3 regions of the Streptomyces sp. Edi4 genome follow, and region 3 is predicted to be linked to each of the others. Evidence: riboswitches for the same ligand, from Rfam matches in the RefSeq annotation. Region 3 holds a riboswitch; each other region holds the start of a gene.
What was found. Region 3 has a riboswitch for cobalamin ahead of ABR738_RS15900 (ABC transporter substrate-binding protein). Riboswitches for the same ligand answer to the same signal wherever they lie in the genome.

Region 1: another riboswitch for cobalamin. It lies ahead of nicT (Nickel transporter NicT); the one in region 3 lies ahead of ABR738_RS15900 (ABC transporter substrate-binding protein).
Region 2: another riboswitch for cobalamin. It lies ahead of ABR738_RS27145 (ribonucleoside-diphosphate reductase subunit alpha); the one in region 3 lies ahead of ABR738_RS15900 (ABC transporter substrate-binding protein).

The regions. Positions count from the first base shown of each region.
Region 1 is NZ_JBEJGY010000004.1:2,149,693-2,160,020, reverse strand. It holds gene ABR738_RS11820 (ARPP-2 domain-containing protein) at 1-638, opposite strand, end outside; gene ABR738_RS11815 (hypothetical protein) at 635-2,056, opposite strand; gene ABR738_RS11810 (Gfo/Idh/MocA family protein) at 2,258-3,163, shown strand; gene ABR738_RS11805 (ArsC/Spx/MgsR family protein) at 3,171-3,533, opposite strand; gene ABR738_RS11800 (hypothetical protein) at 3,652-3,933, shown strand; gene ABR738_RS11795 (ArsR/SmtB family transcription factor) at 3,974-4,363, opposite strand; cobalamin riboswitch at 4,554-4,756, shown strand; gene nicT (Nickel transporter NicT) at 4,785-5,891, shown strand; gene glnA (type I glutamate--ammonia ligase) at 6,684-8,093, opposite strand; gene ABR738_RS11780 (RDD family protein) at 8,304-8,771, shown strand; gene ABR738_RS11775 (DUF4191 domain-containing protein) at 8,904-9,611, opposite strand; gene ABR738_RS11770 (SCO2195 family GlnR-regulated protein) at 9,631-9,843, opposite strand; gene lipA (lipoyl synthase) at 10,151-10,328, opposite strand, start outside.
Region 2 is NZ_JBEJGY010000004.1:5,503,880-5,514,207, reverse strand. It holds gene ABR738_RS27175 (carbohydrate ABC transporter permease) at 1-26, opposite strand, end outside; gene ABR738_RS27170 (extracellular solute-binding protein) at 102-1,382, opposite strand; gene ABR738_RS27165 (GntR family transcriptional regulator) at 1,884-2,645, shown strand; gene ABR738_RS27160 (DUF3311 domain-containing protein) at 2,824-3,111, shown strand; gene mctP (monocarboxylate uptake permease MctP) at 3,108-4,736, shown strand; gene ABR738_RS27150 (Uma2 family endonuclease) at 4,798-5,382, opposite strand; cobalamin riboswitch at 5,496-5,624, shown strand; gene ABR738_RS27145 (ribonucleoside-diphosphate reductase subunit alpha) at 5,751-8,129, shown strand; gene ABR738_RS27140 (ribonucleotide-diphosphate reductase subunit beta) at 8,129-9,145, shown strand; gene def (peptide deformylase) at 9,224-9,856, opposite strand; gene ABR738_RS27130 (tetratricopeptide repeat protein) at 9,937-10,328, opposite strand, start outside.
Region 3 is NZ_JBEJGY010000004.1:3,028,740-3,039,067, forward strand. It holds gene ABR738_RS15895 (FecCD family ABC transporter permease) at 1-892, opposite strand, end outside; gene ABR738_RS15900 (ABC transporter substrate-binding protein) at 951-1,925, opposite strand; cobalamin riboswitch at 1,964-2,089, opposite strand; gene ABR738_RS15905 (M67 family metallopeptidase) at 2,158-2,580, opposite strand; gene ABR738_RS15910 (amino acid permease) at 2,666-4,135, opposite strand; gene ABR738_RS15915 (DUF2017 domain-containing protein) at 4,455-5,045, opposite strand; gene clpS (ATP-dependent Clp protease adapter ClpS) at 5,045-5,350, opposite strand; gene ABR738_RS15925 (nicotinate phosphoribosyltransferase) at 5,635-6,963, shown strand; gene ABR738_RS15930 (isochorismatase family protein) at 7,143-7,730, shown strand; gene ABR738_RS15935 (hypothetical protein) at 7,753-8,052, opposite strand; gene ABR738_RS15940 (immune inhibitor A domain-containing protein) at 8,188-10,328, opposite strand, start outside.

The DNA of each region.
Region 1 (10,328 bases), 880 kb from region 3:
TGGTGGATCAGCTCACCGAACAGATCCTGAAGCAGCGTCGCGTGCAGCGCCCGGTAGTCGTCGGGGTGCGGCACCGCGAAGGCGGCGCCGAGCGCGTCCGCCGCGTACACCAGGACGCCGCACTGACGCGGATGGATCTCGAAGACGCGCAGCGCGTCGGCGAGGCCGGGCACGTCCGCGCCGAGGTAGGCGCTCTCGACGCGCGGCGAGAGCCCGGAGCGCAGCGCCTCGCGCGACCAGGTGTCCCACAGCGTCGAGGGCCCGCCGAAGTGCAGCGCCAGATAGCCCTCGAGGGCCAGGTGCAGCGGCAGGAACCGCAGCCGGTCGCCCGGCCGCCGCTTCGCCATCCGGTGCAGCGCCACCCGGCCCGCCGGCGCCGCGCCGCCCAGGCTCGTGCCGTACGCCGCCGCCGTGCCCTCGCCCGACCAGTCGGCCACGAAGCCGTGCGGGATGTAGGAGGTGTAGTGGGCGCCGTCGTTCAGGCGCACGTCCTCGGTGGCGAAGTCCCCGCTGCCGTACGCCTCCCGGTGCAGCCGGAGCCCCGCCACGGGCTCGGCGCGCAGCAGGGGCACCAGCCGGATGCCGCCCCACACCTGGGCCGGTCCGGCGCTCAGCCCGGTCAGGTCGAGCGCGGTCACCGGACGCTCGCGACGAAGTCGGCCGTGCGGCGGTCCAGATACGTGGACAGCTCGGCCAGGCCCGTGCGCCCCTCGGCGAACGCGGCGATCTCCACCAGGGCGGGCAGGTCCTCCGCGTCGCGAATGCCGGCCGTGGGTACCGAGGGGGCGAGCCGTCGCACGTCGAAACCGTCCGCGTCGTATACGGGATTGAGGTGCACCACACGGGTGCGCAGGCCCGGGTCGAGCCGGGTGCGCCACACCCGCAGCACCTCACCGGCCAGGCCCGGCGGCGCGTTGTCCCAGCCGTCGGAGACCACCACGACCCGCTCGGGACCCTCCTCGAGGGCGTCCAGGAGGCGACTGCCCAGCGGCGTCGCGCCGCGCGGCCGTACGAGCAGCGCGTCGGTGGCGCCCGAGGTCCACCACCCCCGGTAGGCCCCGGCGCCGGCCAGCGCCTCCAGGAGGAAATGGCAGGCCAGCGCCACCGCGAGCGGGCGGCGGCGCTTGACGCCCGAGCCGGCCGATGAGTAGCTGTCGTCGAGCACCGCGGCGACGCGGCCCCACGAGCGCGCGTGCGGCCCGGCCGCGCGCAGCGCCGCTGCCCGCAGCGCGTCCGTCAGCTCCGCCCGGCGCGCCGCGCGCTCACCGGGCGCGAGCGAGAGGACGAACAGGGCGAGCCGGGTCAGCGGCAGGCCGGCCAGATCGGCGGCGGGCGCCCCCGCCCGCCCCTGGAAGCGCAGCCGTTCCAGCCGGGTGGCGCGCGGCGCGACGCGCTTGAGAAACGTCTCGCGCGCCACTCCGTGCCGGGCCGCGAACCCTTCGGCGACCGTGAACGGCAGCTCGTACAGTGCCCCCTGCTCGTAATGGGCACGGCGGTGGGCGTCGAGCAGCGGATGCGCGTAGTGGGGCCGTCGCCCGGGTCGGAACAGGAAATCCCCCAACTCCGCGTCCGCGAAGGGCAGATGGACATGGCGGGCGGCGGACTTCAGTCCGGCCCGGTACTTCACCGCGTCGAAGCCCAGGTCGGGGCGGGCTCCGAGCCAGTCGCGGAAGATCGCCCGGGTGCGCCGGTTGTTGACCTTCGCCGCGCGCAGCGCGCGCATCAGCCGGTACACCCGCTGCGGGGGCAGCGCCGCGAGCCGCGCCGCGATCAGCCGCCCCTCGACGCGCTTGTCATCGGCGCTCGCCTCATCCGCGCTCACCAGGAGGTGGCGCACGATGAGAGCCGCGTTGTGGTCGTTGATGTCGAGGGCGAGCGCGGCGGCGTACACCGTGCGGTAGTTGACCCGGACGTACTCGTGCAGGAAATCCAGCGAGAGCCGCTGCGCGCCCGCGCCCGAGTGGAACTCGCGCTGCCCGGTGGCGGTGATGGCGGCGTTGACGAAGAGGAGTACGTCCTCGGCCGCCACCAGGTCGGCGCGGCTCTCCTCGGCCATGGCAGATCTCCGTTGTGCGAATGGGGGAGCCGGCCGGGGAATGGGGGCGCGAACTGCGAAATGTTTGCGGTAGAGGCAAGTCCCGGAAGTCGCGCCGGAGTCCCGCGGCCGGCCCGGGAAACCTAACATCCGGCCCCGGTGGCCCCGCCACTTCAATTCCCGTCCGGGGCGGATGACCGGGGGCCGGGGCAGACTGGCCCCATGAACACCACCGGTAACACCGTTCGCATCGGTCTCCTCGGTACGGGCCCCTGGGCCGTCGCCACGCACGCGCCGGCGCTCGCCGCGCATCGCGACGTCGACTTCGTGGGGGTGTGGGGGCGCAGGCCCGAGGCCGCGGCCGCACTCGCGGGGGAGCACGGCGTGGCGGTGTACGAGGACGTGGACGCGCTGTTCGCCGACTGCGACGCCGTCGCGTTCGCGCTGCCGCCGGACGTGCAGGCGCCCCTCGCGCTCCGGGCGGCGCGGGCCGGCTGCCATCTCCTCCTGGACAAGCCCGTGGCCACCGACGTCGAAAGCGCGCGTGAGCTGGCCGCGGCGGCCGAGGGCGCGGGAGTGGCCTCCGTGGTCTTCTTCACCCTGCGCTTCGCGCGCGAGACCGCAGCGTGGGTGTCCCAACAGGCGGCCCGCGACGGCTGGTTCACCGGGCACGCGCAGTGGTACGCGGCGCTGTTCACGCCGGACGCCGAGCGCGGCCCCTACGCCGCGTCGCCCTGGCGCGGTGAGAAGGGCGCGCTGTGGGACGTGGGACCGCACGCCGTCGCCGTGCTCGAAGGGGCGCTCGGCGAGGTGACGGCGGTGACGGCGGCGGCGGGACCGGGCGACACCGCGCACCTGATCCTGCGGCACACCTCGGGCGCCTCCAGCACGGCCGCCCTCAGCTTCACCGCGCCCGAGGCCGCCGCGGGCGTCGAGGTGACGCTGACCGGCGCCGATGGCGTGGTGACGATGCCCGGCTGGGGCGGCGCGCTCGACGCGTTCGCCGCCGCGCTCGACGCGCTCATCGAGTCGGCCCGCACCGGGACGCCGCACCCCTGCGACGTACGGTACGGAGCGCGCGTCACCGAGCTTCTGGCCGACGCGCAGGCCCAGCTCGACGGGGCCTGAGGCGGCGCTACTTCCGCGTCAGGGCGTCGCGTACGGCGTCGTCGGTGCGGCCCACCACGGCCGTGCCGTCGTCCGCCGTGATGATCGGGCGCTGGATGAGCCGGGGGTGCTCGGCGAGCGCCGTCACCCAGCGCTCGCGGGCGTCCGCGTCACGCGGCCAGTCCTTGAGGCCCAGTTCCTTGGCGTCGGGTTCCTGGGTGCGTGTGATGTCCCACGGTTCGAGGCCGAGCCGGTCGAGGACGGCCCGGATCTCGTCCGGGGACGGCACGTCTTCGAGGTAGCGGCGCACCGTGTAGTCGGCGCCCTCCGCGTCGAGCAGACTCACCGCGCCGAGGCACTTGGAACAGGCCGGGTTGATCCAGATCTCCATGCCCGCGAGAGTACCCGCAATACGTCCCCAAAGCGCCGCTGGCCAGGGCCGATTGTCAGTGGTGCCCAGTAAAATCGAGGCAGTAAGTGAGGGTTCCCGACTGCTCAGGAGGATGCCCATGACCGCTGCCGTACTCACCTCGCGCGCTCCGAAACAGCTGTCCCTCGCGCCCCTTCGCAAAGTGCCGCTGCCCGCCGGGCGTCCGCGCGCGTGGTACGAGTCGCACAACCGGCGCCTGAAGGCCATGCGCCTGGCCATCGCGCTGCTCGACACGGGCGTCTACCGGCCCGAGCAGGCGCCCGACCGCACGATACGGACCGTCGCCGCCCTCATCGGCGTCCACCCGCCGTCGGAGACGACGTGCCGGATGGTGCGCGCGCTGATCTACGACGGCCGCTGATCACCGGCGGCGGCCGGTCCGTCGCCGCGCCCGGTCCCGGTCATGCCGTCGAGGCGTGGCCGGGGCCGGTCCCCGAGGGCGTCATCGCGTACTGGTCCAGGAGGCGCGCGGTCGCCTCGTCCACCACCCGGTAGCGCACCACCCGCCCGTCCTTCTCGCCGGCGACCGCACCGGCGGCCCGCAGCAGACGCAGTGCCTGCGAGACGGCCGGGTCGCGCATGCCGGTCGCGACGGCCAGGTCGGAGACGGCCAGCGGTCCGGCCCGGCGCAGCGCGAGCAGCAGGGCGAGCCGGTTGGGGTCGGCGAGCAGCGAGAAGCGGTCGGCCCAGGCGCGTACGCGCGTGGGGTCGCCGATCGCGGCGATGGCGTCACACACGCGGTGGCCGTCGATGGTGCGGTGGCCGGCGCGGTCGGCGGGGACGAGATGCATACCGGCATCCTCGCAGGAGCGCGGTGCGCGTCCGAGCCCCGGGCCGTGCGCGTCCGAGCCCCGGGCGGTGCGCGTCCGAGCCCGGGTCCGCCCGGGGGCCCGGTCTTCACGAGGCCCGGCTGCGGCGGACGCGCCGTGTGATCTTCGATACCTGCACAGCTGTGCAGCTGTGCGGGCAACTCTCCAGCGTCTAGGGTGACCTGGCCGTGGTGTTCGGGAAGACCGGTGGGAAACCGGAGCGGCCCTCGCCACTGTGATCGGGTTCCCCCGTCAGTTCTACGGGGGAGCAGCCGTCCCCTCGCGGGCCACTGGCCAGGATCCACCTGGCTGGGAAGGCCGGGGCGGTCGCACCCACCCGTCAGCCAGGAGACCGGCCGCGGCATCTCACGAAGTGATCCACGAGGTGCTGGAGCGTGACCGCATGACCCTGTCCACCCCCACGTCCGCCGAGGCGGGCGCCGTCTCACCGGCCTTCCACTGGCGCCGCGAGGACACCGTCCGCACCGGCCTGTTGCTCGCGGTGATAGCCGCCCTGCACGTGGCCGCGTTCGGCATCCTCTTCCTCCTGGTGGCCCCCGCGCACTACGCGGTCGGCACCAAGACGTACGGCATCGGCCTCGGCATCACCGCGTACACGCTCGGCATGCGGCACGCCTTCGACGCCGACCACATCGCCGCCATCGACAACACCACCCGCAAGCTGATGGCCGACGGCAAACGGCCGGTGTCCGTTGGCTTCTGGTTCGCGCTCGGCCACTCCAGCGTCGTCGTCATCATGGCGGCCCTGGTGGCCGGCGGCGCACAGCTCGCGGGCACCCTGATGAACGAGGACTCCAGCGCGCACAAGGTGCTCGGCCTCGTCGGAACCACCGCGTCCGGATCCTTCCTCTACCTCATCGCCGCGCTCAACCTGGTGGCCCTGTTCGGCATCCTGAAGGTGTTCCGCGCGATGCGGTCGGGCGCGTACGACGAGAAGGAGCTCGAAGCGCACCTGGACTCGCGGGGGTTCATGAACCGCGTCCTGGGCCGCTTCACCAAGTCCATCTCGCGGCCGGGCCAGATGTTCCCGCTCGGCTTCCTCTTCGGCCTCGGCTTCGACACCGCGACCGAGGTCACCCTGATGGTCATGGCCGGCACGGGCGCCGCCGCCGGACTGCCCTGGTACGCCATCCTGTGCCTGCCGCTGCTGTTCGCCGCGGGGATGAGCCTCTTCGACACGCTGGACGGCACGTTCATGAACTTCGCCTACCAGTGGGCGTTCTCCAACCCCGTGCGCAAGGTCTACTACAACCTCACCATCACCGGCCTCTCGATCGCCGTCGCGTTCTTCATCGGCACCATCGAACTGGTCGGCGTCGTCCACGAGAAGTTCGACCTCACCGACCCGGTCAGCGGCTGGATAGCGGCCCTGGACCTGGACAACGTGGGCTTCGTCATCGTCGGCCTGTTCGTGGTGGTCTGGGCGGCGGCGCTGGCGTACTGGCGGCTGGGGAAGGTGGAGCAGAAGTGGGCGGGGTCCAGGGTTTGAGGGTGCTGTAGAGGGCGCCGGCGTACCCCTGCCGCGCCGCGACGCCCGTGAGGGTGAGGACGCGGATCCGGGTCCTCGCACCCCCACGGGCGTCCATTCACCTCCGCGACGCTCAGCTGAGCTGCTGGAAGGCCTCCCACCCCCCGCTCCCGACGGCGGTGCCGGAGCCCACGCTGTTGTCGTAGAAGTACAGCTTCGCGTCGTCGCCGCTCGACCAGATGTCGGGCTTGCCGTCGCCGTTGGCGTCAGGGGCGGCGGTGAACAGCGGCCGGTAGGCGGGGGCCCCAGCGGCTTCGCTTTATGCCGTGGGGCTCGGCGCTCATTACTACGTCGCGTCCAAGCAGGGCCGACTGCGGGTAGTTAGGGAATAGTAGTCATGGCTGAGCGTTCTTATCCGAGCGTCACCAAGCGTTGGAGTAATTCCCCCGTTCAGTGCCGGGATGAGGAGCGGGTGTCCCAGCCTGAGGCGGCCAGAATTCTGAGGGTGTCCATGGTGCGACTGGCCCTGAGAATGATGACGGACCACCTGGTTCCCGCCCACAACAGTAAAGGGGTGGCGGGAGTGACGCGAGCGAGCGTTGAGAAGGATGCCGCATGGCTGAGCACCGCTTCCAGGTCCGCGAAGGTGTCGCGCGTCTTCAAGGGATTCTGGCGCTTGCTCTGACCGATGACATGCGGGTCGGGTGATGAGGACGGTGCCGAAAACGCGAGAGGCCGCCGCCCCGGTGGGGAGCGGCGGCCTCGCCGCAGCTGACGCTGCGTCAGGATGCGGGCCGGGAACCGGCCCCGCTCCTAGAGGTCGAAGTACAGCTCGAACTCGTGCGGGTGCGGGCGCAGTTGGATCGGGGCGATCTCGTGGGTGCGCTTGTAGTCGATCCACGTCTCGATCAGGTCGGAGGTGAAGACACCGCCGGCCTGAAGGTACTCGTTGTCGGCCTCGAGCGCGTCCAGGACGGCCGGGAGCGAGGTCGGGACCTGCTGGACGCCCGCGTGCTCCTCGGGGGCCAGCTCGTAGAGGTCCTTGTCGATCGGCTCGGCCGGCTCGATCTTGTTCTTGATGCCGTCGAGGCCCGCGAGCAGCAGCGCGGAGAAGGCGAGGTAGGGGTTCGAGGACGGGTCCGGCGCGCGGAACTCGACGCGCTTGGCCTTCGGGTTGGAGCCCGTGATCGGGATGCGCATCGCGGCGGAGCGGTTGCGCTGCGAGTAGACCATGTTGACCGGGGCCTCGAAGCCGGGGACCAGGCGGTGGTAGGAGTTCACCGTCGGGTTGGTGAAGGCCAGCAGCGACGGCGCGTGCTTGAGGATGCCGCCGATGTAGTAGCGCGCCATGTCCGACAGGCCCGCGTAACCCTGCTCGTCGTAGAAGAGCGGGTCACCGCCGGCCCACAGGGACTGGTGGACGTGCATGCCCGAGCCGTTGTCACCGAAGATCGGCTTCGGCATGAAGGTCGCGGTCTTGCCGTTGCGCCAGGCGACGTTCTTCACGATGTACTTGAAGAGCATCAGGTCGTCGGCCGCGGCCAGCAGCGTGTTGAACTTGTAGTTGATCTCCGCCTGGCCGGCCGTGCCGACCTCGTGGTGCTGGCGCTCGACCTGGAGGCCGGAGTTCTCCAGCTCGAGGGAGATCTCGGCGCGCAGGTCGGCGAAGTGGTCGACCGGCGGGGCCGGGAAGTAGCCGCCCTTGTAGCGGACCTTGTAGCCCCGGTTGTTCTCCTCCGAGCCGGTGTTCCAGGCGCCGGCCTCGGAGTCGATGTGGTAGAAGGACTGGTTCGCGGAGGTCTCGAACCGTACCGAGTCGAAGACGTAGAACTCGGCCTCGGGGCCGAAGTACGCGGTGTCCGCGATGCCGGTCGAGGCGAGGTAGGCCTCGGCCTTCTTGGCGATGTTGCGCGGGTCGCGGCTGTACTGCTCGCCCGTGATCGGGTCGTGGATGAAGAAGTTGATGTTGACCGTCTTGTCCCGGCGGAACGGGTCGACGCGCGCCGTCGACAGGTCCGCGCGGAGCGCCATGTCGGACTCGTGGATGGCCTGGAAGCCGCGGATCGACGAACCGTCGAAGGCAAGCTCCTCGGCGGGGTCGAACGCCTTCGCGGGGATCGTGAAGTGCTGCATCACGCCCGGCAGGTCGCAGAACCGGACGTCGACGAACTTCACGTCGTTGTCCGCGATGAACTTCTTCGCGTCGTCGGCGTTCTGGAACATCCAACTCCTCCTACTCCCACCCGGGGAGGGGGCGGGGTTGCGGCTCGGTCGTGCGGCCATTGCGGTGGCACACGCTGGACCCGACCATAGGCAGACGGCATTTCTCAAGCGTGACCCGTTTGTTTCGCCCAAGTTAACCGGCCAGGTGACGACCGCCCAAGACCGACCCGGGCCGAACTGATCGAAAACGGGCGCAGTACCGTGGGAGCCGTGGACAACAGGCAAGCAATGGGATCGTGGCTCTCGGGGCCCCGCGCGGCTGCCGAGGACATGGGTGTCGACTTCGGTTACCGGGGCCAGCGGCTCGGTCTGCCCAAGGACGGGCCCGGCTCGGTGGCCCCCCTTGGCCGGCGCTTCGGCGCCATCTTCATCGACTGGGCCCTGTGCGCCCTGATCGCCTACCAGCTGATCGCCCACGGCAACACGCATGCCGCCAACAACTGGGCGCTCCTCGTCTTCTTCCTGCTCGGCGTGCTGACCGTGGGGACCGTCGGGTCCACCCCCGGCAAGCGGCTGCTGGGCCTGCGTGTGGTCGCGGAGGAGGGCGGCCGGCTCGGGATCGTGCGGGTCGCCGTGCGCACCGTCCTGCTGTGCCTGGCCATCCCCGCGCTGATCTGGGACCGCGACGGCCGGGGCCTGCACGACCGCCTCGCGCGCGCGGTCCAGGTCAGGATCTGACCCCGGCCGGACACGGAGACAACCGGACGCGAAGACCGGCAGACCGGACACGAAAAGGCGGCCCGGACCATCTCGGTCCGGGCCGCCTTCGTTCGCGTACGAAATGTTCGTTCGCGTACGAGGTGGTGAGGGTCAGCGCGTCTTTCCGCCGCGTGGCATCCGCATGCCCTTGGGCATCGGACCCTTCGGCAGCGGCATGTTGCTCATCAGGTCGCCCATCGCGCGCAGCCGGTCGTTGGCCGCGGTGACCTGCGGGCCCGACAGGACGCGGGGCAGCTTCAGGAGCGTGGTGCGCACCTTCTTGAGCGGCACCTGGCCCTCGCCGTCGCCGACGATCACGTCGTGGACGGGGGCGTCCACGACGATGCGGGCCATCTTCTTCTTCTCGGCGGCCAGCAGGGACTTCACCCGGTTCGGGTTGCCCTCGGCGACGAGCACGATGCCGGCCCGGCCGACGGCCCGGTGCACGACGTCCTGGCTGCGGTTCATCGCCACGGCCGGGGTGGTGGTCCAGCCGCGCCCGATGTTCTGGAGCACGGCCGCGGCCGCGCCCGGCTGGCCCTCCATCTGGCCGAAGGCCGCCCGCTCGGCACGCCGTCCAAAGACGATCGCCATCGCGAGCACGGCCACAAGAAGGCCGAGAATGCCCAGGTAGACCGGGTGCCCGAGCAGGAACCCGATCGCGAGGAAGACGCCGATGACGACGATTCCCACGCCGGCGATGACCAGCCCGATCTTGGAATCGGCCTTCCGGGTCATCTTGTAGGTCAGGGCGATCTGCTTCAGTCGCCCCGCATTCGCATCGTTCGCAGCGCTCTCTGCGGTTGCCTTCCTCGCCATACCAGGAAGTTTACGTGGCCTACGGGTGACGGGTGGCCACGGCCTCCAGTACGTGCTGCGCCTCGACCCGGTCCTTGGCCCGGCGGCGGTCCTCCAGAACGGCCGTCCAGGCGTTGCGGCGGGCGGTGCGCTGACCGGAGCCGATGAGGAGCGATTCCATGGCGCGCAGGGCGCCGGTCACGGACGGAAGCGTGGTGGCTCGCACGGTCTGCTGAGCGGTAGCGGCCTGCATCGTCGAGGTCCCCCCTCGGGACGGAAGTCGGGAACGGGCGGATGGGGTGCTGGGAGTGTGCGCGGTGCGTAGAGCCATCGTCACTGTTTGGTGTTACCAGGGCGTGTCGAAGCGGTCAAACCCCAATGAAACCTTGACGCGGGCCCGGAAAACGCCGACGCGGCCCGTACGCGTGCCCCGACCTGCGGGGACGGTACGAGCCGCGTCGGCGCGGCGTCTACCGATCATTAGGAGCTTGTGAGCGGGTTCACGCGGAGCCCGCTCGGTTCACGCGGAGCCCGCCCGGTTCACGCGCGAGGCGTGCGGCTCACGCCGTGGTGGCGGCGCTCCGTGCCTCCATCGCCTGCTGGTACAGGCGCCCGGCGCGGTAGGAGGAGCGGACCAGCGGGCCCGACATCACACCGGAGAAACCGATCTCGTCGGCCTCCTCCTTCAGCTCCACGAACTCCTGCGGCTTCACCCAGCGCTCTACGGGGTGGTGGCGC
Region 2 (10,328 bases), 2.5 Mb from region 3:
GCGGTGGTTGTCTCTGCGGCACTCATCGCGCGCTCCTGGGGATCCCTCTCTGGAACTGGTCAGGCAGGGCCCCGTCGGCGTGACGGGGCCCTGCCCGGAGGTCACTTGTTGTTGATGACCTTGTCGATCGCGGCGTCCGCGTCCTTCGCGGCGGCCTCGACCGTCTTCTTGCCGGTGCCGATGGCCTGGAGCATGTCCTGGAGGATCTTGGCCTTCTCGACCTGGCCCCAGCCCGCCGCCATGGGCACGAACCAGCTGGACTCGGCGGCGGTGGCCGGCACGGCCGTCTTCGGGTCCGCCTTCAGGGGCGCCAGGTCCGTCTTGTTGTTGGGCAGGTTGCCCTTGGCGACCAGGCCCTTCTGGCCCTGGGTGCCGGTGAACGCGTTGATCCACTCGGCGGCGACGCCCTGCGCCTTGGACTTGACGGGGATCGCGAGGTCCGAGCCGCCGAGGAAGACCGGCATGGGCTTGCCGGACGGGGCCGGCATCACGAAGCTCTCGATCTTGTCGGCGAGCTTGCCCACCTTGTCGTTCTCCGGCAGCGCGGCGTTGGCGCCCTCCCAGGCGGGGCTGAAGACGAGGAAGGAGTTGCCCTGGCCGTAGACGATCGGGCGGTCCGCCTCGTCCTTGGTCTTGTCGCCCTTCATGTACTTGTCGACGACGTTCTTGTACTCGGTCAGGCCCTTGATGGACTCCGGCGAGGACAGGTTGGCCTTGAACTTGTCGCCGTCCTGCTTGGCGATGGAGCCGCCGGCGTCGTACACGAAGGACATGGCCGCGTACCAGTCACGGGTGGGCTGGTACCAGGCGCTGAACTTGTCGCCCTTCGCGGCCTGCACCTTGTCCAGGTCGGCGGTCAGTTCGGCGTAGGTCTTGGGGGTGGCGGTGATGCCCGCGTCGGTGGCGATGTCCTTGCGCCAGGTCGCGGTGCGGCCACCGGCGTAGTAGGGGACGCCGTAGGTCTTGCCGTTGGAGGTGACGGAGGCCTTGAGCGCGTCCAGCCAGGAGGCGGAGTTGTCGAACTTCGACGCGTCGACCTCGGCGAAGGCGCCCTTGCCGGTGTAGGAGGGCATCTCGGAGTTGCCCATCTCCACCACGTCCGGCGCCTTGTCGGTGGCGAGGACGGCGTCGAGCTTGGCGTTCTTGTCCGGCCACCCGTAGTACTCGTGGGTGATCTTCAGGCCGGGGTGCTTGGCGACGATCGCGTCGTCGGCCGCCTTCACCAGCTCGGGCCAGTTCTTCTGGGCATCGACCGTCAGCCAGACGGTGAGCTCCTTGGCGTCGCCCCCCGCGGCGCCGTCCTTCTTGTCACTGCCGCCGCAGGCCGCGGCGCCGATCATGATGCCCGCGACGCCGATCGCCGCGATGAGCTTGCGCTTCACGCCACTCTCCTCAGGGATGACTGACCCCGTTGCCCTCTTCATGGCCCCGCCCACCGCGATGCCGCATACGCGAAGTACTACCCGTGGGACTGGGATTGGTCTTTAATGGTTTAGACCAGTACCGGGAGCTTGGCCTAGACCTTTAGGGGTGTCAAGGGCCGATAAGAACGCCGAGACCGTCCGTTATCGGACCGACACCTCGGCGCCGGCCAGGGCCTCCGCGCCCCCTCCCACGGGCCCCGCGCGCCCCCTTCCGCAGGCCTCACGCGCACCCGCCGAGCTGCCTCCAAGACCCTCCTGGGCTTTAATGGTTTAGACCAACTTGCATACTCCCCCGCACGTCCGCCGCGCGGCGGTGTATAAGAAGGGCTTGTCGATCGCGTTACCGGACCGACACCCTGACGGAGGGCGACGACCCGTGACCGGTCCGTGCCACCATGTGAGCCGCGACAGACGGAGGAGCCGGTGACGGCAGCAGCGCAGCACTCGGGAAGGCAGACCATGGCCGCCGACGGCAGCGGTACCACGGAGGCGGGCGCCGGCGTCCGTACCGCCCGCGTGCCGAAGTACTACCGCCTCAAGCGCCACTTGCTGGAGATGACGGAGACCCTGCCGCCCGGCACCCCGGTGCCGCCCGAGCGGACGCTCGCCGCCGAGTTCGACACCTCCCGCACCACCGTGCGCCAGGCCCTCCAGGAGCTGGTCGTCGAGGGCCGCCTGGAGCGCATCCAGGGCAAGGGCACCTTCGTCGCCAAGCCCAAGGTCTCCCAGCCCCTCCAACTCTCCTCCTACACCGAGGACATGAGGGCCCAGGGCCTCGAACCCACCTCCCAGCTCCTGGACATCGGCTACGTCACCGCCGACGACACCCTCGCCGGGCTGCTCGACATCACCGCCGGCGGCCGCGTGCTGCGCATCGAGCGGCTGCGCCTGGCGAGCGGCGAGCCGATGGCCATCGAGACCACGCATCTGTCCGCCAAGCGCTTCCCGGCCCTGCGCCGCTCCCTGGTGAAGTACACCTCGCTCTACACCGCGCTGGCCGAGGTGTACGGGGTGCGTCTGGCGGAGGCCGAGGAGACCATCGAGACGTCGCTGGCCACCCCGCGCGAGGCCGGGCTGCTCGGCACGGACGTGGGCCTGCCGATGCTGATGCTGTCGCGGCACTCCCTGGACGGCGGGGGCGAGCCGGTGGAATGGGTGCGCTCGGTCTACCGGGGCGACCGCTACAAGTTCGTGGCCCGCCTCAAGCGCCCGGCCGACTGAGCCGGGCCGACTGAGCCGGGCCGACTGAGCCCGTTCGGCCCCGGGCGGACCGTCCGGCCCGAGGCGTCCCGTCCGGAATCCGGACGGGGGTTCCCTTGACCGAAACTGTCCCCTAGATTTCCTGCGCATTGCACAGTGATCCAACGCACAGGTGATCGTGAGGGGACGGAGTCGCCCAATGCCGGAATCGACGGAAGTGAGGAGACCGGTGATCACGCCCGTGCGCGTGGTCATCGCTCTCTGCCTGATCGCGCCCCTGGTCGCGATGGTGTGGGTGAGCTCCTACGCCAAGACCGACCCCACGCTCGGCGGGATCCCGTTCTTCTACTGGTACCAGATGCTCTGGGTGCTGATCTCGACCGCGCTCACCATGGTCGCGTACAAGTTGTGGCAGCACGACCAGCGTTCGCGCGCGTCCGGTGCCGCGTCGGTCTCCTTCGACAAGAAGGGGGGTGCGTCCAAGTGAAGGACGGCGTGAACGGCGTCGCGCTCGGCGTCTTCATCTTCTTCTTCCTGGCCGTGACCGTGATCGGCTTCCTGGCGGCCCGTTGGCGCAAGGCCGAGTCCGCCGAAAGCGCGGCCACCCTCGACGAATGGGGCCTGGGCGGCCGGTCGTTCGGCACCTGGGTCACCTGGTTCCTGCTCGGCGGCGACCTCTACACGGCCTATACGTTCGTGGCCGTCCCGGCGGCGATCTACGCGGCGGGCGCGGCGGGCTTCTTCGCGGTCCCGTACACGATCCTCGTCTACCCGCTGATCTTCACCTTCCTGCCGCGCCTGTGGTCCGTCTCCCACAAGCACGGCTACGTCACCACCTCGGACTTCGTCCGTGGCCGGTTCGGCTCCAAGGGCCTCTCGCTGGCGGTCGCCATCACCGGCATCCTCGCCACGATGCCCTACATCGCGCTCCAACTGGTCGGCATCCAGGCCGTGTTGGACGTCATGGGCGTGGGCGGCGAGTCCAGCAACTGGTTCGTCAAGGACCTGCCGCTGCTCATCGCCTTCGCGGTGCTCGCCGCGTACACCTACTCCTCGGGCCTGCGCGCGCCCGCGCTGATCGCCTTCGTGAAGGACGGTCTGATCTACCTCGTCATCGCGGTGGCGATCATCTACATCCCGATCAAGCTGGGCGGCTTCGACGCCATCTTCAGCGCGGCGCAGCACAAGTTCGCCGGGCCGCCCGGGGGCAAGCCGACCGGGGCGCTCGTGCCCGGCGAGAAGAGCCAGTGGACGTACGCCACGCTCGCGCTCGGCTCGGCGCTCGCGCTGTTCATGTATCCGCACTCGATCACGGCCACGCTCTCCTCGCGCAGCCGCAACGTCATCCGCCGCAACACCACGATCCTGCCGCTGTACTCGCTGATGCTGGGCCTGCTCGCACTGCTCGGCTTCATGGCGATCGCGGCCGGCGTCAAGGTCACCAACGGGCAGCTCGCCATCCCGCAGCTCTTCGAGGACATGTTCCCCGACTGGTTCGCGGGCGTCGCCTTCGCGGCGATCGGCATCGGCGCGCTCGTGCCGGCCGCCATCATGTCCATCGCGGCGGCGAACCTCTTCACCCGCAACATCTACAAGGACTTCATCAAGCCCGACGCGACGCCCTCGCAGGAGGCCAAGGTCTCCAAGCTGGTCTCGCTGGTGGTGAAGGTCGGCGCGCTGGTCTTCGTCCTGACCATGGACAAGACCGTGGCCATCAACTTCCAGCTCCTGGGCGGCATCTGGATCCTCCAGACCTTCCCGGCCCTGGTCGGCGGCCTGTTCACGCGCTGGTTCCACCGCTGGGCGCTGCTCGCGGGCTGGGCGGTGGGCATGGTCTACGGCACGCTCGCCGCGTACGGGGTGGCCTCGCCCACGCAGAAGCACTTCGGCGGCTCCTCCAAGGAGATCCCGGGCATCGGCGAGATCGGCTACATCGGCCTCACGGCGTTCGTCCTGAACGTGGTGGTCACCGTGGTCCTCACCTTCGTCCTGCGCGCGGTGAAGGCCCCCGACGGCGTCGACGAGACCTCGCCGGAGGACTACACGGCGGACGCGGGCGACCCGGGCGTCGCAACCGAGCTGCCGCCGGCGACGGCGGGGGCGGCGCACTGAGGTTCCGCTGAACGACGAAGGGCCGTGGCACCCGGGGTGCCACGGCCCTTCGTCGTGTGGGTCAGCGCACCCAGTCCTTGAGCTGCTCGGTCTGGAGGGTGATCCCCACCGGCTCGGGAAGCTCGATGTCCCGGCCGAAGGGGAGGGTGCGCACCGACGCGTACCGGTGGCCATCGGGCTCGCTGTATACGGAGACCTCGCACGCGGCCCGGTCGATCAGCAGATACAGGGGAATGCCGGTCTCGGCGTAAGCCTGCGGCTTCTCGACGTGGTCACGACGGTGCGTGTCGGAGTCCCACGAGGTCACCTCTACCACCATGAGGATCGATTCGGGGTCCACCCAGTCACCCTGTCCGACGAAGGCGTCGGATGGCGCGAGCGCCCCGCCCGGGATCGCTCGCCCCGCCCGGTACTGCTGAGCCTTGATCCCCTGCCCCGGATGCAACCACAGCTCCGGCCGATGCTGTACGCAGATGCGCGTGAGCCACTGGATGATCCGCCCGTGGTCCCCGTCCGGCATGGCCTTGCTCCTGATGACCCCGTTGATGAATTCGAGCCGCGTCCCCTCCCTCTCACGGGCGGCTATGCGCGCGACGGCCTCGAAATCCTCCGTCAGCATGTGGGGCCGGTCAGTCGTCGCGGTCATGTCGGCTCGCCTCCTTCAGGGCTCTGTCACCGACGATAGCGGAGGCCCCTGACAGTCGGAGGCGGATCGACCGACGACACAACATGTGGGGGGCGCCACCCACAGCGCCCCCCACATGTATGCTCGTCCTCGCTGTCGCCGCAGGGGAATCCGGTGCGAATCCGGAACTGTCCCGCAACGGTATGACTCGTACGGATACGTACGGGCCGAGTCCGACAACCTGCCGACGGCGCTCCCGGTTCGACCGATCCGGGTGCCAGACGTCCGGGCCTCGCGGTTGGGCCGGTGGACGACGCGCTGAGGGCTGCCCCGACGCGCGCCGACGCCTCCCCCGAAGGCCCCGTGCCGAGCGAGGGAGTGCCCCCCACGTGACCATCGCCCCAGCGGATCCCGCTTCAGCGATCACCGATGAGCTCGCGGATGCCCCCGGGACCGCGCTGCTGCGGACCCTGACCGAGTTCACCGCCGACCTCCCGGACACCGACCCGGGCCGGGTCGCCGCCGCCGCGCTGCGGGGCCGCAACGCCCGTTCCGACGCGGCCGAGCTGCGGGAGCTGGCCACCGAGGCGGCCGCGGGGCTCATCTCCGAGGACCCGGCGTACTCCCGACTCGCCGCCCGCCTCCTGACGGTCACCATCGCCGAAGAGGCCGCGAGCCAGGGCGCTGTGTCGTTCTCGGCTTCCGTGGAGACCGGTCACCGCGAGGGTCTGATCGCCGACCGCACCCTCGCGTTCGTCCGCGCCCACGCCGCCCGCCTGGACTCCCTGGTGGACGCCGCGCTCGCCGACGGCGCCGACGACCGCTTCGGCTACTTCGGCCTGCGCACCCTCTTCTCCCGCTACCTGCTGCGCCACCCGATCACCCGCAAGGTCGTCGAGACCCCCCAGCACTTCATGCTGCGCGTGGCGTCCGGCCTCGCCGAGGACGAGTCGGCGCGCGCCCTGGACGAAGTGGCGTCCCTGTACGGCCTGATGAGCCGCCTGGACTACCTGCCGTCCTCCCCCACGCTCTTCAACTCCGGCACCCGACACCCCCAGATGTCGTCCTGCTACCTGCTCGACTCGCCGCTGGACGAGCTGGACTCCATCTACGACCGCTACCACCAGGTGGCGCGGCTCTCGAAGCACGCGGGCGGCATCGGGCTCTCCTACTCCCGGGTGCGTGGGCGCGGTTCGCTGATCCGGGGCACCAACGGCCACTCCAACGGCATCGTCCCCTTCCTCAAGACCTTGGACGCCTCGGTGGCCGCGGTCAACCAGGGCGGCCGCCGCAAGGGCGCGGCCGCGGTGTACCTGGAGACCTGGCACTCCGACATCGAGGAGTTCCTCGAGCTGCGCGACAACACCGGCGAGGACCAGCGCCGTACGCACAACCTGAACCTCGCGCACTGGATCCCCGACGAGTTCATGCGCCGCGTGGAGGCCGACGGCGCCTGGTCGCTGTTCTCGCCGGCCGACGTGCCCGAGCTCGTGGACCTGTGGGGCGAGGAGTTCGACGCCGCATACCGCAAGGCCGAGGCCGCCGGGCTCGCCCGCAAGACCATGCCCGCGCGCGACCTGTACGGCCGCATGATGCGCACCCTCGCGCAGACCGGCAACGGCTGGATGACGTTCAAGGACGCCTCCAACCGCACCGCCAACCAGACGGCGGAGCCCGGCCACACGGTGCACTCCTCCAACCTGTGCACCGAGATCCTCGAGGTGACCGACGACGGCGAGACGGCCGTGTGCAACCTCGGCTCGGTCAACCTCGGCGCGTTCGTGGACACCGAGTCCCAGGGCATCGACTGGGAGCGCCTTGACGACGCCGTCCGCACCGCGGTGACCTTCCTCGACCGGGTCGTCGACATCAACTTCTACCCGACCGAGCAGGCCGGCCGCTCCAACGCCCGGTGGCGCCCGGTGGGCCTGGGCGCGATGGGCCTCCAGGACGTCTTCTTCAAGCTGCGCCTGCCCTTCGACTCCCCCGAGGCGAGGGCCCTGTCGACGAAGCTGTCCGAGCGGATCATGCTGACCGCGTACGAGGCCTCCGCCGACCTCGCCGAGCGGTCAGGCCCGCTGCCGGCGTGGGACAGGACCCGCACCGCGCGCGGCGTGCTGCACCCCGACCACTACGACGTCGAGCTGAATTGGCCCGAGCGCTGGGCCGCCCTGCGCGAGCGGATCGCCGCGGTCGGCATGCGCAACTCGCTGCTCCTTGCGATCGCCCCGACCGCGACCATCGCCTCCATCGCGGGCGTGTACGAGTGCATCGAGCCGCAGGTCTCCAACCTGTTCAAGCGCGAGACCCTGAGCGGTGAATTCCTCCAGGTCAACGGCTACTTGGTGGAGGAGCTGAAGAACCTCGGCGTATGGGACGCGCAGACGCGGGAGGCGCTGCGCGAGGCCAGCGGCTCGGTGCAGGGCTTCGGCTGGATCCCGGCCGACGTGCGCGCCCTGTACCGCACGGCGTGGGAGATCCCGCAGCGCGGCCTGATCGACATGGCCGCCGCCCGCACCCCCTTCCTCGACCAGTCGCAGTCGCTCAACCTGTTCCTGGAGACGCCCACCATCGGCAAGCTGTCGTCGATGTACGCGTACGCCTGGAAGCAGGGCCTGAAGACGACGTACTACCTGCGCTCGCGCCCGGCGACCCGCATCGCCCGCGCCGCCCAGGCCACCACCATCCCCACTCAGCAGGCGGCCCCCGACGCCGACGCCGTCGCCTGCTCCCTGGAAAACCCCGAGTCCTGCGAGGCCTGCCAGTAATGAGCTCGACCGAACACAAGAACCTGCTCGACCCGGGTTTCGAACTGACCCTGCGCCCCATGCGCTACCCGGACTTCTACGAGCGCTACCGGGACGCGATCAAGAACACCTGGACCGTGGAGGAGGTCGACCTCCACTCCGACGTCGCCGACCTCGCCAAGCTCACGCCGGGCGAGCAGCACATGATCGGCCGCCTGGTCGCGTTCTTCGCGACGGGCGACTCGATCGTCTCCAACAATCTGGTGCTCACGCTCTACAAGCACATCAACTCCCCCGAGGCGCGGCTCTACTTGAGCCGTCAGCTCTTCGAGGAGGCCGTGCACGTCCAGTTCTATCTGACGCTGCTCGACACCTACCTGCCCGACCCGGAGGACCGCGCCGCCGCGTTCGACGCGGTCGAGGAGATCCCCTCCATCCGCGAGAAGGCCCAGTTCTGCTTCAAGTGGATCAACGAGGTCGAAAAGCTGGAGCGTCTGGAGACCAAGGCCGACCGGCGCCGTTTCCTGCTCAACCTGATCTGCTTCGCGGCGTGCATCGAGGGCCTGTTCTTCTACGGGGCCTTCGCCTACGTCTACTGGTTCCGCAGCCGGGGCCTGCTGCACGGCCTGGCGACCGGCACCAACTGGGTGTTCCGCGACGAGACGATGCACATGAACTTCGCCTTCGAGGTCGTGGACACCGTCCGCAAGGAGGAGCCGGACCTCTTCGACGACGAGCTGGAGCAGCAGGTCACCGACATGCTGAAGGAGGCGGTCGCCGCCGAGCTCCAGTTCGGCCGCGACCTGTGCGGTGAGGGCCTGCCCGGCATGAACACCGAGTCGATGCGCGAGTACCTGGAGTGCGTCGCCGACCAGCGCCTGACCCGGCTCGGCTTCCCTGCGGTGTACGGCTCGTCGAACCCGTTCTCGTTCATGGAGCTCCAGGGCGTCCAGGAGCTGACGAACTTCTTCGAGCGCCGCCCGTCCGCCTACCAGGTGGCCGTCGAGGGCTCGGTGGGCTTCGACGAGGAGTTCTAGGCCCGTCGTGAACGGCCGAGGCCCCGCTCCCCCAGGCGAACTCCGGGGGGCGGGGCCTCAACTCATGGGCGTACCGCGTCAGTTGTTCGGGACCGTCTCGTAGCGGGCGGTGCCCTCCGCCATCTGCTTCAGCGCGTCCTTGCGGTCGCGCTTGGAGAGGCGGTCGATGTAGAGCCGCCCGTACAGGTGGTCCGTCTCGTGCTGGAGGCAGCGCGCGAAGTAGCCGGTGCCGCGCACCTTGATCGGGTTGCCCTCGGCGTCCTGGCCGCTGACCTCGGCGTAGTCGGGGCGGGCCAGCTCGGCGTACGCGGTCGGGACCGAGAGGCAGCCCTCGTTGGACTCGTCAAGGACGCGCAGCTCGGCCGGGAGCTCTTCGATGACCGGGTTGCAGACGACGCCGACGTGCCGCACGCCCTCGTCGTCCAGGCAGTCGTAGACGAAGACCTTCAGGTCCACGCCGATCTGGTTGGCCGCGAGGCCCACGCCCTCGGCTGCCTTCTGGCTGGCGAACATGTCGTCGATGAGCTGGGCCAGCTCGCCGTCGAAGGCGGTGACGTCCTTGCACTCCTTGTGCAGGACCGGGTTGCCGACGACCGTGATCGGGCGGGCGGTGCCGCGCTCGCGGTGGGCCAGCTCACGCGCCTCGCAGTCCTCCGTGTCCACGACGAACCCGTCGTTCTCGACCTGCTGGTCCGTCTGCTGCTGCGCCATGTCCGCCGTAAGCCTTCCTCAAAAACCTGATTCCGATCCCGTACAGCCTAAGGCCAGGCCCGGCCGGGCTCCGCTGCCGTTCAGCAGACTTCTTCCAGATCCCGCCACTCGCGGCTGTCCGGATTGTCGGCCACCCAGCCGTCCAGGAGCCCGCGCACCAGACCGGCCGGGGCCGCGAGGCCGCATTCGCGTTCGGGGACCCACAGGTCGCCGTTGGTGCGGTGGCCCAGCGGGCCGGGGTGGCCGGGCTCGCTGTGGTCGTGCGGGTCCAGGTGCTCGCCGTCGCCCTCGTCGCTCGGCATCTGGGACTCCGAGCAGGCCCGGCACAGCAGCCGCACCGAGGAGGACCAGTCCTCCGCGGCGAAGCCCGCGTCGGCCGCCAGGCGCTCCAGGGCGTCCCGGTCGGCCTCGGTGGCGGCCTCCAGGAGAACGACCCAGGTCGGCACGGGCGAGGGCGCCCACAACTCGATCT
Region 3 (10,328 bases):
GGACGAGGAAGGCGGCGCCGCCCAGGGCCGCGACGGGCAGCAGGGTGCGGTGGGCGGCGCCGACGGCCATGCGGGCGGCGTGCGGCACCATCAGGCCGACGAAGCCGATCGACCCGGTGTACGCGACGAGGACGCCGGTGAGCAGCGATGCCAGCACGAAGGCGGCCGCGCGGAAGCGCCCGGTGTCGAGGCCGAGCACGGTGGCGCCCTCCTCGCCGACGAGCAGCAGGTCCAGCGGGCGGGCCAGGGCGATCAGGAGCAGGGTGCCGGCGGCGAGGGCGAGCGCGGGCAGGGCGAGCATGTCCCAGCGGGCGCCGCCGAGTCCGCCGAGCGTCCAGTGCAGGACTTCCGTCACGTGTTCGGCGCTGGCCGATGTGACCAGGATCAGGCTGGTGAGCGCGGACAGGACGTAGGAGACGGCGACCCCGGCCAGCACCAGGCGCCCGCCCGCCAGGGAGCCGGCGCGCCGGGCGAGCGCGTAGACGAGGACGAGGGCGGCGAGCGCTCCGGCGAAGGCGGCGGCGGGCAGGGCGACGGTGGTGGCCACCCCGGCGCCGGCCCCGAGGACGATCACGGCGACGGCCCCGGCGGAGGCTCCGCTGGAGACGCCCAGCAGGAAGGGGTCGGCGAGCGGATTGCGCACGAGGGCCTGGAGGGTGGTGCCGATGACGGCGAGACCGGCGCCGGTGACCGCGCCGAGCACGACCCGGGGGGCTCTGACCTCCAGCACGATGGTGCGGTGGGGGCCGGGTTCGGCGGCGCCGGTGACGATGGCCCACACCTCCCCCGCCGGTATCCGTACCGATCCGAGCGCGAGCCCGGCGGTGGCGCCGGCCAGGAGCACGATGGTGAGGCCGCCGAGCAGCGCGAGGTAGCGCCGGCGGGGGGTCATCGGCGGCCTCCTTCTCGACCGGCCGGACGGGGCGGCGGGCCCGCGCGGTGGCGCCCCCTCATGCTCCCGCCCCGAGCTGCGCGGCCAGCTTGGCCACCGCGTCCGGGGCCCGTACGCCCGTCACCATGTCGGACAGCGCGAGGACCGCGAAGCTGTTGTTCTTGACGGCGGGCACCGAGGCGAGCGCCGGGTCGTCGCGCAGGCGCTTCTTCTTGGCCTCCACGCTCGTGCCGCCGTAGTCCAGGATGAGGATGGTTTCCGGCGCGCGGGCCACCACGTCCTCCCAGCTCGCGTCGCCGAAGGAGGCCGTCTTCAGGTCGTCCGCGAAGATGTTGCGTCCGCCCGCCCGCGTCACGATGTCGTTGCCGATGCCCTTGCCGCCGGCCGTGAACGCCGTCTTGTCGCCGCTGTCGTAGACGAACACCGGCACCGGCTCCCGGCCCGAAAGCGCCGTCCGCGTACGCTCGTTGGCCTCCTGGGCCGACCGTATCCACGCCTGGGCCCGCTCGGGCACCCCGAAGGTGCGGCCGACCTCGGTGACCTCCTCATACACGTCGTCCATCGTGGTCGCGCCGGCGCGGGGGCAGTTCTCCACGTTGAGGCGGGTCTTGATGCCGCTCTTGGCGAGGGCTTCGCGGCTTCGGCCCTCGCCCGCGGCGAAGGCCGAGGCGTAACCGCCGTAGACGTAGTCGGGGTCGGCGGCCAGGAGCTTTTCGTAGGAGGGGTACTCGGCGGCCAGGACCGGGACCGAGCGGTAGGACGCCTCGTACTTCGGCAGCACCTTGTCGTCCAAGTAGGCCGTCCCGGCAAGGGACTTGGCGAGGCCGAGCTCCAGCATCACCTCGGTGGCGTGCTGGTTCATCGTCACGGCCCGTTTCGGGGGCGCGGTGAAGGTGGTGCGCACGCCGCAGTTGGTGACGGTGTACGGGAAGCCGGAGGCCGTAGCGCCCGTGGCCTCGGGCTGCGGCCGCGTCGTGCACGCGGCGAGCGGGAACAGCAGGGCGGCGGCGAGTGCCGCGCGGCGCCAGAGCATGACTGCGCTCCTCCAAGGGGATTTCCACGTCCCCTGTCGATGGGAGAAGGCGGCAGGTCAGTTCCTGGCTTCCGGCTCCGAGGGGGTCCCCCGGGGCCGGTCACAGTGGCGGGACCGTGCCGGATTCGCACCGGCTTCCTGGGTCCTGCCGCCCGATGATCGAAATTTCGTACGGACAGTATGCGCGAATTTCGATCGGTACGCGCCATCCGTCACGGCGCCCGGGTACGACTCAGTAGGCCTCGACGACCTTGACGTCTTCCTCCGTGATCACACCGTCCACGATCCGGTACGAGCGGAACTGGAACTCGCCCGCGCCGTCCGTGTCCGCCGTGGACACCAGGACGTAGTGCGCGCCGGGCTCGTTGGCGTAGGACACGTCGGTGCGCGAGGGGTAGGCCTCGGTCGCGGTGTGGGAGTGGTAGACGATCACCGGCTCCTCGTCGCGGTCGTCCATCTCGCGGTAGAGCTTGAGGAGGTCCTGCGAGTCGAACTCGTAGAACGTGGGCGAGCGGGCCGCGTTCAGCATGGGGATGAAGCGCTCGGGGCGGCCGGTGCCGGCCGGGCCCGCGACCACACCGCACGCCTCGTCGGGGTGGTCGGCGCGGGCGTGCGCGACGAGCTGGTCGTAGAGGGCCTGGGTGAGGGTCAGCATGTCGGCAAGGATAAGCAAAGGGGCCGCCGCGTATCGAGTGTCGATACGCGGCGGCCCACATGGTGAGAACGTGCCGGTCAGCGGCTCAGTCGCGCTTGGCGAACGCCTTGTTCTCCGGGTTCTTGGCCTTGAGGACCAGGTAGGAGACGCCCAGGATCAGGGCCCACAGCGGCGCGCAGTACAGCGAGACGCGGGAGTCCTTGTCGATGCCCATCATGACGATGACCATGCCGATGAAGAGCAGCGCGAACCAGCTGGTCCACGGGGCTCCGGGGGCGCGGAAGGTGGACTGTGGCAGTTCGCCGCGGTCGGACTTGGCGCGGTAGCGGATCTGGCAGACCAGGATCATGATCCAGGCCCACATGCCGGAGATGGTGGCGAAGGAGACGACGTAGTCGAAGGCCTTGCCGGGCGCGACGTAGTTGATCCAGACACCGACCAGCATGAGCCCGGCGGAGACCGAGGTGCCCACCAGCGGGGTGCCGCTCCTGGTGAGCTTGGTGAAGACCTTGGGGCCCTGGCCGTTGAGCGCGAGGTCGCGCAGCATGCGGCCGGTGGAGTACATGCCCGAGTTGCAGGAGGAGAGCGCGGCGGTCAGCACGACGAAGTTGACGATGCCCGCGCCGACGCCGAGGCCCATCTTCTGGAACGCGGCGACGAAGGGGCTCACGCCGGGCTGGAACTCGTGCCACGGGACGACCGAGAGGATCATGATCAGGGCGCCGATGTAGAAGACGGCGATGCGCCACGGCACGGTGTTGATGGCCTTGGGCAGCGTCTTCTCGGGGTCCTTGGACTCGCCCGCGGTCACGCCGACCAGCTCGACGGCGAGGAAGGCGAACATCACGATCTGGAGCGTCATCAGCGTGCCGCCGATGCCCTTGGGGAAGAAGCCGTGGTCGTTCCAGAGGTTGGCGACGGTGGCGGTGTCCGCGGCGTCGGAGAAGCCCACGGTCAGGATGCCGGCGCAGATCAGGATCATGCCGACGATGGCGGTGACCTTGACCATGGAGAACCAGAACTCCAGCTCGCCGAAGAGCTTCACGGAGATGAGGTTCACGGCGTACAGGATGAGCGTGAAGATCAGGGCGTACGCCCATTGCGGGATGCTGCCGTGGGTCCAGAAGGACATGTACTGGGCGGCCGCGGTCACTTCGGTGATGCCGGTGACGACCCAGAAGAGCCAGTACGTCCAGCCGGTCACATAGCCCCAGAACGGGCCGATGAACTCGCGGGCGTACTCCGAGAAGGAGCCCGAGACGGGCCGGTACATGAGCAGCTCGCCGAGGGCGCGCATGATGAAGAAGATGACGAGGCCGGCGATGGCGTACGCCAGGATGAGGCTGGGTCCGGCCTTGGAGATGGCCTTGCCCGCGCCGAGGAAGAGGCCGGTGCCGATGGCACCGCCGATCGCGATCATCTGGATCTGCCGGGCCCCGAGGCCCCGCTGGTAACCCTCGCCCGCGACTTCGCCCGGTTCGTTGACGCTGTCGGTCCCCGCGGCCTCATTGCCGGCAGGACGGTCTCCGTGCTGGTCGACCTGCGCTGAGGTCATGGTGGTGCGCCTTTCTCCATGCTGACCCGTCCGCCTCGGTCACGAAGCGACGGATCAGGTCCTGATCCCCCCGGATGTGGATGGAGTGCCGCCGGCGGTCAGCCGGTCGAAGCGCCCCCGGGAACATGGGTGGCGTCCCCGGGTGGTCGTGAAGATTTATCACGGGCTTATGGGTGATCCCCAGCGGGCTTTGTGGCGGGGATCACAGGAAGAAGCGGACAAACCGCATTCAATATGACAAAGCAGGTCGATGTGGTGATGGGATCGTTATACGGATTTGAGCGTCCGCTGAGCGAACGGTCATTTTCCGGTCGATCGCTCAGGGCATGAGCGTGTCGATGAGTGTTTCTTGCAGCACACCCAGCCACAGATAGGCCATCACCATCGGCTTGCGCGGGTCGTCGTCCGGCAGCCGGTAGAGCTCGCCGCTCTCGTCCTCGTCGGTGATGTCCAGGCGGGTGGCGATGGTCAGACGCAGGTCGTTGAGGGCGCCGAGCCAGTGCCGCGCGTCGTCGGCGGTCAGCTTCAGGACGGCGCCGCCGTCGCCCCGGGGGCTCAGCTCGTCGAGGCCGCGGACGACCGCGAGGGCGTCGGCGCGCTTGCGGGCCCGCAGGTCGTTCTCGGTGAAGCGCCTGAACTCGGCCGACTTGGCGCGCAGTTCCTCGCTCTCCTCGCTCGCGTACGCCTCGGGGAAGAGGCGGGCGAGCGCCGGGTCGGTGGGCGGCTCGCTGGGGCCCTCGGCGAAGAGGGCGGCCAGCGGGTCCTCCTCCTCGGCGGCCTGGTCGCCGGGTCCGATGAGTTCGAGCAGCTGGACGGCGAGGGAGCGCAGGATGGCGATCTCGACCTCGTCGAACGCGGCGGCGGCGCCACCGCGCGGCAGCGCCTCGAAGCCGCTCACGGCCCCGGCCATCAGCCGCGGTCCTGGGTGAGCGTGGCCCACAGGCCGTAGCCGTGCATGGCCTGCACGTCGCGTTCCATCTCCTCGCGGCTGCCGCTGGAGACCACGGCCCGTCCCTTGTGGTGCACGTCGAGCATCAGCTGGTGGGCCTTGTCCTTGGAGTAGCCGAAGTAGGACTGGAAGACGTACTGCACGTAACTCATGAGATTGACGGGGTCGTTGTGGACGAGCGTCACCCAGGGCACGTCGGGCTCGGCGACGGGAAGGTCCGACTCCGCCGACTCGGGACGTTCGATCTCTACCGGGGCAACGCTCACGACTTGGGGCGACCTTGTCTCTTCTGCCGGGGCCGGGGGCCGGCCCCGGGGAACAACAGCCTGCCGAGGGTTGCGCCGTTTCCGGAGGGCCCCCGGTCGGCGCAGCCGAAACGGCCACGGCCTCCATGCTGCCACCCGGGGCGGCTCATCGCACAAACGGGCCCCTGGAAATCGTCAGAGTGACGAGTATTCGGGGTAGCATCCCGGCATGCCCCGCACGGGGCGATCCAGCGACCCCCGGCCGGCGTGCGCCCGGCCCGGACGAAAGTGCGAGGTAGCTCGCTGTGAATGCTGCGGACCTCGGTCTGCCGGTGGACGTGCCGTCGACCGCGCTCTTCACCGATCAGTACGAGTTCACGATGCTCCAGGCCGCCCTGAAGGCCGGCACGGCCGAGCGGCGCTCGGTCTTCGAGGTCTTCACCCGCCGCCTGCCCGAGGGCCGCCGCTACGGCGTGGTGGGCGGCACCGGGCGCGTCCTGGACGCGGTGGAGAACTTCCGCTTCGACGCGGGCGTCCTCGGCTTCCTGCGCGAGCGGAACATCGTGGACGAGCCCACCTTGCGCTGGCTCTCCGCCTACCGCTTCAGCGGCGACATCTGGGGCTACCCCGAGGGCGAGGTCTACTTCCCCGGCTCACCGATCCTGCGCGTCGAGGGCTCCTTCGCCGAGTGCGTGCTCCTGGAGACGGTGATCCTCTCGATCCTCAACCACGACTCCGCGATCGCCGCCGCCGCCTCCCGGATGTCGTCGGCGGCCGGCGGGCGCCCCCTGATCGAGATGGGCGCGCGCCGCACCCACGAGCTGTCCGCCGTCGCCTCCGCTCGCGCCGCCTACGTCGGCGGTTTCAGCACCACATCCGACCTCGCGGCCGGCTTCCGCTACGGCATCCCCACCGTCGGCACCAGCGCCCACGCCTTCACGCTGCTGCACGACAGCGAGCGGGACGCCTTCCGGGCCCAGGTCGACTCGCTGGGCCGGGGCACCACGTTGCTGGTGGACACCTACGACGTCGCCGAGGCGGTCCGCGCCGCCGTCGAGATCGCCGGGCCCGAGCTCGGCGCGGTCCGCATCGACTCCGGCGACCTGCTCCTGGTCGCCCACCGGGTGCGCCAGCAGCTGGACGAGCTCGGCGCCACCGCCACCAGGATCGTGGTCACCTCCGACCTCGACGAGTACGCCATCGCCTCGCTGGCCGCGGCCCCCGTGGACGCCTACGGGGTGGGCACCCAGCTGGTCACCGGCTCGGGGCACCCGACGTGCTCGATGGTCTACAAACTGGTCGCCCGCGCCCAGTCCGCCGACCCCAGGGCCCCGCTGGTCCCGGTCGCCAAGAAGTCGCTCGGCGCGAAGTCCTCGCTGGGCGGCCGCAAGTGGGCCGCGCGCCGCCCGGACGCGTACGGGATCGCCGAGGCCGAGGTCGTGGGCACCGGGGCGGTGCCGGCCGCGCTCGGTGAGCGTCAGCTCCTGGTCGAGCTGGTCAAGGGCGGCACGGTCGTGGCCCGCGAACCGTTGGACGCCGCCCGCGCGCGGCACATCGAGGCGCTGGCCGCGCTGCCGATGTCCGCGAGCCAGCTCTCGCGCGGCGAACCGGTCATCCCGACCGAGTACGTCTGAGGACGTCTGAGGACATCTGAGGACGTCTGAGCCGGGCCCCGGGCGCGGCCTCGGCGTGCGGCCGGGCCGCCCGGCGGGTTTTCCGCCCCCGTTTGCCCCCTGCCGCACGCGGATCGAAGTCTCTACGCTCGAAGCACAGCCCTCCCCCACCCGGGCCCGCAGACCGAAGGACAGCCGACATGCACCGCGCTTTGATCGTCGTGGACGTCCAGAACGACTTCTGTGAGGGCGGCTCCCTCGCGGTCGCGGGCGGCTCGGACGTCGCCGCAGCGATCACCGAGCTCGTGGGCGAGGCGGCCGGATCCGCCTACCGCCACGTGGTGGCCACCCGCGACCACCACATCGACCCGGGCGCGCACTTCTCGGACACGCCCGACTTCGAGCACTCCTGGCCGGTGCACTGCGTCGCCGGGACCGAGGGCGTGGGCTTCCACCCCAATTTCGCCCCCGCCGTCGCCTGCGGGGCCATCGACGCGGTCTTCGACAAGGGCGCCTACGCCGCCGCGTACAGCGGCTTCGAGGGGCTTGACGAGAACGGTCTCTCGCTGGCGGACTGGCTGCGCGAGCGGCAGGTGGGCGAGGTCGACGTGGTGGGCATCGCCACCGACCACTGCGTGCGGGCCACCGCGCTCGACGCGGTGCGCGCCGGGTTCGTCACCCATGTCCTGCTCGACCTGACGGCGGGGGTGGCCCCGGGCACCACGTCGGCGGCCCTGGAGGAGATGCGGGCGGCAGGCGTGGACCTGTCGGGCAAACCCGTGGTCTAGCCGGGGTCCGGGGCGCGCGGCGCTATCGCAGGAGCGCCCGTATCGGGTGCCACAGCTCCTCGGTGGTCTCCGGGGCCGTGCGCCACAGCAGGCCGTCCGGATGGTGCAGGACGGCCGTGATCTCGTCCAGGGTGGGCGGCTCGGTCTGGCCGCGCAGGTACACCGCCCGCAGGCCGAGGTTGCGGAGCCTGGTCAGGGCCCGCGCCCGGTTGACGGCGTGCACCAGGACGCGCACGTCACTGCCCGGCGCCGCCGGGTTCGGCAGGGTCAGCGCGACGACCACGCTGCCCCCTGGCAACTTGCAATATCCTCCGCCGGGCATGCCGGACCACTCCCCCTGCGGGACGACGCGTTGGACCCGCTGTCAATAAGGACTCGTAGAACGCACCTAAACACGATCGGCCGCCGCCCGCTAGAGGGCGACGGCCGATCATGATTTGACCTGCTGTTTTGCTGATTACTTGGGTGAGGTGCCGACCTTCACCGTGATCGTCTGGCCGCTCCGCGGCTGGTCGACGATCGAGATCCGCGTCCTGGTGTCAGGAACCTTGACGCTTCCGGTCGGGTTCTCGGCGTACCAGTACGTGCCCTGGTGGTCGTCGAAGACAGGCACGCCCGCCTGCGACTTGATCTTGGTCGCCACGTCCGCGTTGTGCAGCGTGAAGGCGTCCGTCCGGTACTGGCTGAACGGCGCGTCGAACGGCTGGATCTTGTTGCGGATCATCGTGCCGTCGGCCCACTTGAGCGGCTTGGCGTGCGCGTCGATCGGCAGGATCAGGCCCTGGCCGGGGTGGGCCGAGACGTTGTTGTCCTTCTGGGAGGTGTCCCAGAGCCAGATGAGCAGACCCTTCTGGTACGGGTAGTGCTCGACCCAGCTCGGCCGGGTTTTGGAGAAGCCGAAGTTGTACGGGCCGACCTTGAGGGTCGTGTCGTACGAGACGTACTGGCGGTTCTCCGCGAGGTAGTACTGCGGGTAGTCGTTGGTGAAGGACTGCCCGATGCGGGTGAAGTTCTTCGCCGCCCAGCCGTTGTCGCCGCCCTCGGCGCCGTCGGTGACCACGGCGGTGCCGTCGGCGGTGACGGTGATCGCGTCGGCGGTGAAGCCCTTGCCGCCCGCGCCGCCGTCCGTCTGGTAGCGGAAGCGGAGCTGGATGTTCTTGCCGGCGAACTGGTCGAGCGGGTACGACAGCTTCTTGTACGCGCCCGACGCGTCGGTCAGGGCCGGCTTGTCGCTGGAGTCGCGCGTGATGGCCTTGCCGTCGGCGGTGCCGTCGATCGCGTTCCAGCTGGCGCCGTTGTCCGTGGAGACCTCGGTGTAGAGGAAGTCGTAGTCCTTCTCGATGTCCCACCAGCCCGAAAGGTCCAGGGACGCCTTGGACTTGCCGGTCAGGTCGACCGAACGGGTCAGGGTGTTGTTGAGGTTGTCACCCATCCCGCTCCACCACTGCTTGGTGCCCTCGACGGGCTTGACGACGGTGGTGGTGACTTCCTTCTTGGGCAACTCGACGACGAGCGCCTGGTTGTCCTTGGTGTTGTACTCCGAGACGCCCAGCTTGGCGGTGACCTTCGAACCCGCCTTCACCGAGGCGTAGTCGAGCCAGCCCAGCTGGAGCTTGTCCCACGCGGTCATGTCGCCGGGCAGGTTTCCGATGGAGTCCTTGCCGGTGCCGAGCCAGGAGCCCGCCGACATCAGGGACCAGAAACCGACCGAGTTCTCGGCGGTGTTGGTGGTGTCGTAGAGGTCCGGCAGACCGAGGTCGTGGCCGTACTCGTGCGCGAAGACACCGAGACCGCCGTTCTCCGGCTGCATCGTGTAGTCGCCGACCCACATCCCGGTGTCGCCGATCTGGGTGCCGCCGGCCTTGTTGTAGGAGGGGCCGGTCTTGCCCGCGTCGGTGCCGTAGGCGTACCAGCGGTGCGCCCACAGGGCGTTGGTGCCCTGGGCGCCGCCGCCCGCCGACTCGTCCTCGCCGGCGTGCACGATCTGGAAGTGGTCGATGTAGCCGTCGGGCTCGTTGAAGTTGCCGTTGTTGTTGTAGTCGTTGCGGTCCCACTGGTCGTACTGCCCCAGGGTGGCCTTGATCTGCGCGTCCGTCTGGCCCTTGGCCTTCTGGTCGGCGACCCAGGCGTTGACGCCGTCGCGGACGGTGTCCCAGACGTTGGCGCAGTTGGTCTGGCCGCAGTAGTTGGAGCCGTAACGGGCCTCGTTGTACGGGATCTTGACCCAGTCGGTGACCTGGCCGTCGACCGAGTAGCGGCCCGATGACGTCTTCTCGTAGTACGTCTTGAGCGAGTTGACGTTCTTGCCCGTACCGAAGTACAGGTCCTGGTAGTGCTTCTGGTTGTAATCCGCCTGCCAGGCCGTGGAGTTGTCCTTGGCCCGGTCAGGCTGGGCTATCTGGTTGTGCGCCGGGCCGGGGGTGCCCCCGTACTTGGGCTGCGGCGGCTTGGGACCGTCGGGACCGTCCGGGTCGTACATGGTGGTGTTGTCGACCTTGTCGCCGAACTCCACCAGGATCGTGAAGATCTTGTCGGTCTTCTCGCGGCCGAGCTCGACGTACTTCTTGTCGCTGAGCTTCACGACGTCGGAGCCGCCGC